Linked DNA regions of Fodinicola acaciae. The protein of the gene in region 1 binds, or shares a complex with, the protein of each later gene. Links are inferred from orthologs where the notes say so. Each region holds a gene or a part of one and is shown in the gene's direction. Other genes may lie near its edges.

Region 1 (4,847 bases):
TCGCCGGCCAGCCCCAATGCGCGACCACCAGCGCGCCGACCGCCGGACCGAGCGCGAGGCCGACCGCCTGCGCGGCGCCCTGGATGCCGATGCCGCGGGCGAGCCGGTGCCGCGGCAGGCTGGTGGCGATCAGCGCGACGCTGTTGGCCTGCAGCATCGCCGCGCCGATGCCTTGCAGCACACGGAAAAACACGATCGCGGTCAGCGAGGTCGACAGTCCGGCGCCGAGCGAGGCGAGCGCGAACAGGGCGAAGCCGTAGACATAGCACAGCTTGCGTCCGTATCGGTCGGCGAGCTGGCCGACGCCGATCACGCAGCCGATCAGCGTGAGCAGATACGCCAGCGAGACCCACTCGACCGCGCCGACCGAGACGCCGAGATCGGCCTGGATCCGGGGGAGTGCCACCGTCACGATGCTGGCGTCGAGCTGACCCATGAAAGCGCCGATGCCGACGGCCGCGACCGCGAGCCATGGCGCGTACGACCGGTTGCGTACGACCGCTGGTCGCCGGGGTTCGACGAGCAGACGACCGAGCACACCGAAATTATATCTGTGACCGAGCTAATCGGTGGCCGACGTGGCGGAGATTCCGGTCATAGTGCCGCTGGCCGGCGGTTAAGCTCGCTCGATGGTCATCTCCGAGCCGGCGAGGCAGAGCGACGTTGCCGCGCTGACCGACGTGGTCGCGCGGCTGCGGCGCGCGCTGCGCAGCAGCATCCGCACCGACTATCCGTACGAGTCGCTGCCGATCGCGCAGGTCGAGCTGATGCAGGCGCTCGGTGAGGTGCCGTCGCTGCGGATCGGCGACCTGGCCAGCCAGCTGCGGCTGGCCGCCAACACGGTCAGCGGGCTGGCCAGCCAGCTCATCGACGCCGGCCTGGTCGACCGGCAGGCCGATCCGGCCGACCGGCGCGCCGGCCTGCTCACGCTCACCGCGGCCGGCCGGCAGAAGCTGTCGGACTGGCAGGCGGCCCACGAACGCCGGATCGGCGCGGCCCTGGCCACCCTGGCCGAGCAGGACCGGGCCGCGATCACCGCCGCCATCCCCGCGCTCGCCCGCCTGGTCGCCACGCTCTGACCCTCGCGAGGGTGCCGTTTTCGGTGTGCCGTCCGTCAAAACGTCACCCTCGGCATGGGCCGCGAGCGCGACGCCGGAGCCGGACTAGACTTCCGGCCGTGGCTGGCCGTATCCGTGACACCGACATCGCACTGGTACGCGAGCGGTCGCCGATCGCCGAGGTGGTCTCGACCAGGGTAACGCTGCGGTCGGCCGGTGGCGGCAGCCTGAAGGGCCTGTGCCCGTTCCACGACGAGAAGACGCCGTCGTTCACGGTCAGCCCGGCGCGCGGCTTCTACCACTGCTTCGGCTGCGGCGCCGGCGGCGACGTCATCACCTTCGTGATGGAGTCGGAGATGCTCGGCTTCACCGAGGCGGTGGAGTGGCTGGCCTCGCGGGCCGGCCTCACGCTCACGTACGAGGAAAGCCCTGGCGGCCGTACGGTCCAGCAGCCCAAGCGGTCCGGCCAGCGCCAGCGGCTGGTCGAGGCGCACGTGGCCGCCGCCGAGTTCTACGCCGAGCAGCTCGGCACTCCCGGCGCACGGCCGGCCAGGCAGTATCTGGCCGAGCGGGGCTTCGACCAGGCGGTCGCCACCGAATACGGCTGCGGCTTCGCGCCGACCGAGTGGGACGCACTGACCAAGCACCTGCGCGGCCGCAAGTTCACCGAGGACGAGCTGGTCACCGCGGGCCTGGCCAAGCAGTCGCGGCGCGGCACGCTGATCGACCGGTTCCGCGGCCGGCTGTTGTGGCCGCTGCGCGAGCTCAACGGCGACATCGTCGGTTTCGGCGCGCGCCGGCTGCTCGATGACGACGACGGACCGAAATACCTGAACACACCGGAAACGCCGATCTACAAGAAGTCCTCGCTGCTGTACGGCCTCGACCGCGCCAAGCGCGAGATCGCCAAGCGGCACCGCGCGGTGGTCGTCGAGGGCTACACCGACGTGATGGCCTGTCACGTCGCCGGCGTGCCGACCGCCGTCGCGACCTGCGGCACCGCCTTCGGCGCCGAGCACATCAGCGTGCTGCGCCGGCTGCTGATGGACCAGGACGAGTTTCGCGGCGAGGTCGTCTTCACCTTCGACGGCGACGAGGCCGGCATGAAGGCGGCGCGGCGCGCGTTCGAGGAGGACCAGCGGTTCGTCGCGCAGACGTTCATCGCGGTCAGCCCCGACGGCATGGACCCGTGCGAGCTGCGGCTGGCCAACGGCGACATGGCCGTACGCGACCTGATCGAGCGCCGCACTCCGCTCGTACGCTTCGTCCTGCAGTCCACAATGGACAGATACGACCTGGACACGGTGGAGGGCCGGGTCGCCGCGATGCGGGCCTGCGCGCCACATGTCGCGCGGCTGAAAGACCGCGCGCAGCGGCCGGAGTACGCGCGCTGGCTGGCCGGCCGGCTCGGCATGGAGATCGAGCCGGTGACCCGGGCGGTCGCCGAGGCCGCCAACGCCGTCGCGCGTGGCCAGCGTCCGTCCGCGCCGGCCGCCGAGGTGCCGACCGAGCCGGCGGTGCAGCGGCCGTCGTCGGAGGACCCGGTGCTGGCGGTGGAGCGCGAGGCGCTGAAGCTGGCCGTACAGGACCCGGTGCTCGCCGGGCCGATGTTCGACGCTGTCGAGGCCGTCGCGTACACGCATCCGGTGTACGTCGCGATCCGCGAGGCCATCGCCGCCGCCGGCGGGGTGGTCGAAGGCACCTCCGGACCCGAGTGGGTCCAGCGGCTGCAGGACGGCTGCGACGACCTGGTCGCGCAGAGCGTGATCGGTGAGCTCGCCGTCGAGCCGGTCCGCCGCGACGGCGAGGTCGACGCCAGGTACGCCGCGGTGCTGCTCGCCCGGTTGCAGGAGATCGCGGTCGTACGCCAGATCGCTCCGCTGAAGAACAAGCTGCAGCGGCTCAACCCGGTGGAGAAGCCGGACGAGTTCGCGCGGCTCAGCGGCGAGCTCTTCGCGCTGGAGCAGCACCGTCGCGGGCTGCGCGAGCAGGCGATCGGCGGCCTGTAGATGTCGGTCTTCAGCCGCCTGTTCGGCCGCCGTCCGCCGGCCGAGGCGCAGGCCGTCGCCGGCACCGGTGAGCGCATCGTCGCCTGGGGCCGTACGGACGACGGCTCAATGATCGTCGCCACCACGGCCGGCCTGCGCACCGCCGACGTACGGCTGGGGTGGCACCAGATCCACAAGGCCGGCTGGGGCGACGGCGTACTCACCGTCATCCCGTCCGTCGACGTGGCCGACGGCGTGGTCGCCGACGGCGAGCCGATCGCGCTGCGGCTGGCCGAGCCCGGCGACCTGCCGCCGGAGATCCGCACGCGGGTCACCCGCAGCGTCGCGTACTCGGCGCACCACCAGCTCGTCTCCGGCGGCGTCTGGGTCGTCGGCCGGCGCGTACCAGGCGTCGACGGCCTGACCTGGGTGGCGCGCTATGACGCCGGCACCGACCACACGGATCCGGCCGTACGCGCACAGGTCGCCGACCTCATCGAGGTCGCCGCCCGCTCCGCCGCGCCACCCCAGCCGTAGCGCTCGCCTCAGCTGGCCGGGCCTTTGCCGTTGACGCCAGGAGCGCTCTCCTGCGCGCCGAAGACCGACGAGAACCGCTCGCCGACCGGCGTGTGCGCGAGCCGCTCCGCGACCGCCTCCTTGGCACTCGCCATCACGTTGCCGGCCTGTGCCTGCACGATCCCGGCCGTCTCCTGGACCGTCGGATTCTCCCGTACGGCCCTGGCCACCCGGCGGATCTGGTCATACCGCTCGCGACCGGCCCGCGTCCCCAGCACGTACCCGATGGCCAGCCCGGCGACGAACGCGACCTTGGTCATGGTGCTCATGGTCATACCTCCCTGCGACTGGCTGCCTACGGTGCGATGTAGGCCCCTCCCATCCTCCCCCGGACCTGGCTGCCAGTGCGACTCAGCCCGTGGTGTAGTCTCGCTATCGCGCCGCTCGGGGGAAACCCCGGCGTCGCTCGGTCCCCGGTAGCTCAATTGGCAGAGCATTCGGCTGTTAACCGAAGGGTTACTGGTTCGAGTCCAGTCCGGGGAGCCAAAGTAGGCATTGCGCGAACCATCTCCTCGGAGGGTGTTTCCGCTGCTTGTAGGGTGGCCCTGTCATTCTCTTTCGGCAGGGCCGGGATGCGGAACACGGGCCTGAGCCGGTCTGGCCCAGTGATCTCCACTTTAGCAACGAGGGCTTCGATGAGTGCCTTGCGCTGGTTCGGGGTGCCCGTTTCGATGATCTCGGCGATGTGGTCAGCGACTGTCTCAAGGGTGCTTGGCGGTGGGGTGTCGGGCTCGGTCTCAAGGTCGAACATGAGTTGATCGCGACGTAGGCGTAGCTCTCTGGTCTTGTCTCGGAGTGCTAGCAGGCGTGGGCCTACGGTCTCCTCGGTCATGGTCCCGCGTTCGAACGCGTCGAGATACCGGTCGATGGTCGTGCCTGTTTTTGCTGAGTTCGGCTTCTACTGTTTTGAGTTCTGCGTGCAGGTTGTCGGTCGCCGCGTAGTAGTTGGCGCGGGCGGCCTCGACACCGTCGTTGATGAGTTCGTGTTGGTGTCGATAGAAGTCGGCAAGGGCTTGGGTGACGGCGTCGTCGACGCTGTCGGCGTCGAGTCGCTTGGCGTTGCATTTGCTGCTGCCGAACTGGCTTGTGTTCCAGCAGGTGTAGTACCGGTATCTACGTGAGCGTCCGTGGGCGCTGGTGCCGATCATCGCTGCGCCGCAGTCGGGGCATGGCATGCGGCACGTGAGCATGTAGTCGCTGCCGGATGCGGCTCGTCGACTCTGGT
Region 2 (4,821 bases), on another replicon or contig:
CGAGCCGCGCGAGGTGATGGCTGACGGACGGCTGGCCATAGTGCAGCGCCTGAGCCGCAGCGGTCACCGATCCGTGCCGCGCGACCGCCGCCAACACGCGCAGCCGCGTCACATCCAACATGTATCGATCGTATCGATAGGTTTATCGGCCATCTGGCATTGGACGCATAGGTGGTGCGGCCGCGACGCTCGAGGCATGCCGACTTTCGCAGACGTAGTCGCCGCCGCCGACCGGATCGCCGGTCACCTGCCACAGACGCCGATGTGGTCCTATCCGCTGCTGGACGCGGCGGTCGGCGCGGACGTGCTGGTCAAGCAGGAGAACACGCAGCCGGTCGGCGCGTTCAAGGTGCGCGGCGGCATCAACCTGATGGCGGAGCTGTCCGGCGGCGTGTGTACGTACTCGACCGGCAACCACGCGCTGTCCATCGCCTACGCCGCACGGCTGGCCGGCAACGCCTGCACAGTCGTGATGCCGGCGAACCCCAACCCCGACAAGCTGGCGGCGGTCGAGGCACTTGGCGCGCGTGTCGTCCTCGCCGACGGCCGGATGGAGGAGGCCCAGCGGCTCGCCGGTGAGCTGGCCGAGCGCGACGGCCTGCGGCTGGTGAGCCCGGCCAACGAGCCGGCGCTGATCGCCGGCGTGGCCACCGCGTACGCGGAGATCCTGCGCGCCGAGCCCGAGCTGGACGCGATCTTCGTGCCGGTCGGCAGCGGCACCGGGGCCGCCGGCGCGGTGCTGGCGGCGGCCGAGCTGGCCCCCGCCTGTCAGATCATTGCCGTCCAGTCGGCCGCCGCACCGGCGGCGTACGCGTCGTGGCTGGCTGGTGAGTGCGTCAGCCGGCCAAACCGTACCGACGTGGACGGCCTGGCCACCGGTCGCGGTTTCGAGCTGCCGCAGCGGCTGATCGCCGGCCGGCTGGCCGACTTCCTGCTGGTGTCCGACGCGGACATCCGCGCCGCGCAGCGGCTGATGCTGTCCGCGACGCACCTGCTCGCCGAAGGTGCCGGAGCGGCCGCGCTGGCCGGCTTGCTGGGCGTACGCGACAAGTTCGCCGGCAAGCGGGTCGCGGTGGTCTGCACCGGCGGCAACGCGAGCTCGGCCGAGCTACGCGCGCTGCTCGGCTAGCGGAGAAATCTTTCTTCTATCCCCAGCTGGTGGATGTCGTTCCCGCAGCAAGACCGACGTCTGTGACGAGTAGTTCACAGGTTTTCCACAATCCGGCGCACACACTGTCCACAGGGTGGTAGCTGGTTATCCACAAGCTGTGCACCGACACGTCCACAGGGTGGTTCGCCGCCGGCTGGCGCAGCCCGTAACGTCGGCAGCTCTGCCTTCGGTGGTGCTCCGTGCGCGCGCGACAGGTGATGCTGTTCGTACACATGTACGATATCGTGTGAGAGCATCACCGGCCGCCGGTGCTGTGTGCCGGAGGAGTGGACAACGTGGTCGGATCAGCGGGGTAAGGGAGCGGCTCAAGTGTCGGTGCAGGCGGTTCCGGCCGGACGGTCCGATGACGATCGGCCGATGGGAGGATCGCCGCAGCTGGCCGGCGTGCCGGAGTTCGACCGCACGCCGCCGCAGGACATCGCCGCGGAGCAGAGCGTGCTCGGCGGCATGCTGCTGAGCAAGGACGCGATCGCCGACGTGGTCGAGATCCTCCGGGACAGCGACTTCTACCGGCCGGCGCACGCGATCATCTTCGAGGCGATCCTCGACCTGTACGGCCGCGGCGAGCCGGCCGACCCGATCACCGTCTCGGCCGCGCTGACCGAGTCCGGCGAGCTGCCGCGGGTCGGCGGCGTCGGCTATCTGCACACCCTGATCGCCAGCGTGCCGACCGCCGCCAACGCCGGCTATTACGCACGGATCGTGGCCGAGCGCGCGGTGCTGCGCCGGCTGATCGAGGCCGGCACGCGGATCGCGCAGCTCGGCTATTCCGGCACGGTCGGCTCCGGTCGCGACGTCGACGACGTGGTGGATCTGGCGCAGCAGGCGGTCTACGAGGTGACCGAGCGGCGTACGTCCGAGGACTACACGATCCTCGAGGAGCTGCTGCAGCCGGCGATGGACGAGATCGAGGCCATCGGCGCGCACGGTGACGTGATGAGCGGCGTGCCGACCGGCTTCGTCGACCTGGACCGGCTCACCAACGGCTTCCACGCCGGCCAGTTGATCATCGTCGCCGGCCGGCCGGGCCTGGGCAAGTCGACGGCGGGCCTGGACTGGGTGCGGTCCTGCTCGGTGCGTAACCACCTGACCTCGGTCATCTTCTCGCTGGAGATGTCCAAGATCGAGATCGTGATGCGGCTGCTCTCGGCCGAGGCCAGGGTGCCGTTGCACGCGTTGCGGTCCGGTCAGCTGTCCGAGGACGACTGGACCAAGCTGGCCCGGCAGATGGGTGACATCTCCGAGGCGCCGCTCTACATCGACGACTCGCCCAACATGACGCTGATGGAGATCCGGGCCAAGGCGCGGCGGCTCAAGCAGCGGCACGACCTGCGCTTCATCCTGGTCGACTACCTGCAGCTGATGAGCTCGCCGAAGCGGGTGGAGAGCCGGCAGCAGGAGGTCTCCGAGCTGTCCCGTGGCCTCAAGCTGATGGCCAAGGAGCTGGAGGTGCCGGTGGTGGCGGTCTCGCAGCTCAACCGTGGTCCCGAGCAGCGTACGGACAAGCGTCCGCAGCTGTCCGATCTACGTGAGTCCGGATCGATCGAGCAGGACGCCGACATGGTGATCCTGCTGCACCGCGACGACTACTACGAGAAGGAGTCGCCGCGCGCCGGCGAGGCCGACTTCATCGTGGCCAAACACCGTAACGGACCGACCGACACGATCACGGTCGCCTTCCAGGGCCACTTCAGCCGGTTCGTGGACATGTCCACCGGCGGCTGATCGGACCCGGCTTCGCGACACGCCGATGGGAAGAAAACCGGCAAATTCGGTCGCGCCAACTGACGGCGCGACCGTACGCCCGGTGTCGTCGCAGGTCACGCCGGGTGATCCCGGCAATCCGGACATGCGCTGCGATATGTCTGCTTCCTCCCGCCACGCCGGACACGCGGTGATCTGAGTTGTATTCGGTGGATCGCCGAGATACGTTGCGACGCGTCGTCAGTACAGGGAGTCAGGTGGACAACGTGGTCGCACTCGACGAAGGCCGGTCCGGCCTCGTTGGTGGGTGTCCGCGTGCCATCACCCGGCTGGCGATCGTCCTCGGCCTCGCGATCGGCGGCTGGCTCGCGTTGACGCTGCTCAGCAGTGCCGCGCACGCCGACAGCATCGCCGACCTGACCGATCACGCCGCCAGCCGTACGACCGCGAGCGCGCCGGTGCGCGCGCTGGACCAGCTGGTCGATCTCAAGGACGCCGACGACACGGCGGTCGACCGTCCGCTCACCTCGGTGACGGCCACCGTCGGCAAGGTGGTCAAGCCGGTCGGCGAGACCGTCGGCCTGGTGACCTCGTCGCTGCCGGCTCTCGACCTGGCGCCGGCGAAGGCGGCCATTCCGGTGCACACCGGACACGCCAAGCACCACATCACCGTGGTGACGCATCACGCGCAGCCCGCCCCGCGGGTCGCGCTGCCGGTCGCCATCGCGCCACAGCAGCCGCGTACGACCGCGCCGATCTCCCTGCCCGCTCCGCAGCCGGCCAGCTCCGGCCTGCCGGACCTGGCACCGAGCACCGCTCCGGTCGGTGCCGCGCACTCCGGTGCGGGCACGGCAGTCGTGGCGATGCCGGCCCAGCGGCCCGAGGTGGCCGCTCCGGCCGGCTTGGCGCAGCCGCGTCCGGCCGGCTCCTGGCGAGTGCGCAACGCCGCGCTCGACCCGTCGGTCTCACCCGACTAGAACCCCCTCTCTCCGCACTCCGCGACTTCCGATCGTCGCCGCCGCACTGGCGTGGGTGCGGCCGGTCTTGGGGTCGCATCCGGAAGTGATTCCGGTCCAAGACACAGTGAGAGAAGGGGTTCAGCACTCCATGAACAAGTGGGTACGTCGGTCGCTGGAAGCGGCGATCCTGACGGCCGGATTTGTCGTGGTAGGCGCCGGAGCCGCACATGCCGCCGAGGTCGGCGGCAGTGACGGCACCGCGAGCGGTCCCTCCGTGCAGCAGGCAGCGCCTGCGCTCGGAGACGTGACCGGCTCGCTCGCGCAGACCAGCGATCTGGTCAGCAACACTGTTCACGTAGTCGCTCCGCAGGCGCCGGCCACGCCAGCACTGCCGAGCACTCACACATCAGCCAAGCACGCGCACAAGTCGGCGCCGGTGACCAAGGCCGCGCCGAGCAACACCGCGCCGTCGTACGCGCAGTACATGCCGCAGTCGGCTCAGGACGCCATCGACCGTGCCGGCCAGCCAGTGCCGATCAGCGCTCCGGCGCCGCGGCAGGCCAGCCCGCTGGCCGGCCTGAGCGACCGGCTGCCGACCAAGGACCTGCCGGTCCGCGGACCGGTTGGCGTGCTGCGTCCGGAGGACCTGCCGCTCAGCACCGCGGTGGTGCCGACCGACACCGGTCTGCTCCGTCCGGTGCAGGGCGTACTCGTCGACAACCGGCCGGCCGCGCTGCCCAAGGACGGACTGCCGACCGGCGGTCTGCCGGCGCTGCCGACCGGCCTTGGCGGTCTCCCCGACCCGAGCGCGGTGCTCACCGGCCTGCAGGGCCTGAGCATGGCCGGGCTGGCACTGCCGACCGGCCTGCCGACGCAGGGCCTGCCGGCGCTGCCGAGCGGTGGACTTCCCGAGCTGCCGGTCGGCACCGGGATCCTGCCTAACGACAAGCCGATGCACACCATGGCCTCGCCGGTCGCCACCTCGCT

The links. Proteins that work in one complex are often made in the same cells at the same time.
Region 2: the proteins of dnaG (region 1) and dnaB are in contact, whole or in part, in a crystal structure (PDB 2R6A), measured with the Geobacillus stearothermophilus proteins. The link is inferred for Fodinicola acaciae from one-to-one orthologs. Residues at the interface, in WP_049624496.1 of Geobacillus stearothermophilus: Lys456, Leu457, Leu458, Pro459, Ala460, Asn463, Ala464, Leu467, Leu535, Leu536, Ile537, Ala538, Gln544, Glu545, Asp548, Tyr549, His552; in WP_033016901.1 of Geobacillus stearothermophilus: Ser13, Glu15, Ala16, Gln18, Glu91, Leu92, Asp94, Ala95, Val96, Pro97, Thr98, Ala99, Ala100, Asn101, Tyr104, Tyr105, Ile108.

Annotation. Positions count from the first base shown.
Region 1 is NZ_WOTN01000001.1:3,002,623-3,007,469, reverse strand. Bases 640-3,622 are described here. They hold dnaG (DNA primase), read left to right. Parts: upstream 640-1,177; coding sequence 1,178-3,067; downstream 3,068-3,622. Other genes in these bases: GNX95_RS14205 (hypothetical protein), read right to left, coding at 3,592-3,622; GNX95_RS14210 (hypothetical protein), read left to right, coding at 3,068-3,583; GNX95_RS14220 (MarR family winged helix-turn-helix transcriptional regulator), read left to right, coding at 640-1,079. Also shown: GNX95_RS14225 (MFS transporter), read right to left, coding at 1-538; more of GNX95_RS14220, read left to right, coding at 630-639; more of GNX95_RS14205, read right to left, coding at 3,623-3,891; GNX95_RS14195 (recombinase family protein), read right to left, coding at 4,360-4,847. UniProt on the Escherichia coli protein: RNA polymerase that catalyzes the synthesis of short RNA molecules used as primers for DNA polymerase during DNA replication.
Region 2 is NZ_WOTN01000004.1:523,202-528,022, reverse strand. The notes cover bases 756-3,712. They hold dnaB (replicative DNA helicase), read left to right. Parts: upstream 756-1,528; coding sequence 1,529-2,896; downstream 2,897-3,712. Other genes in these bases: GNX95_RS37920 (hypothetical protein), read left to right, coding at 3,133-3,712; GNX95_RS37930 (threonine ammonia-lyase), read left to right, coding at 756-1,129. Outside these bases: GNX95_RS37935 (LysR family transcriptional regulator), read right to left, coding at 1-121; more of GNX95_RS37930, read left to right, coding at 197-755; more of GNX95_RS37920, read left to right, coding at 3,713-3,852; GNX95_RS37915 (beta strand repeat-containing protein), read left to right, coding at 3,983-4,821. UniProt on the Escherichia coli protein: The main replicative DNA helicase, it participates in initiation and elongation during chromosome replication. Travels ahead of the DNA replisome, separating dsDNA into templates for DNA synthesis.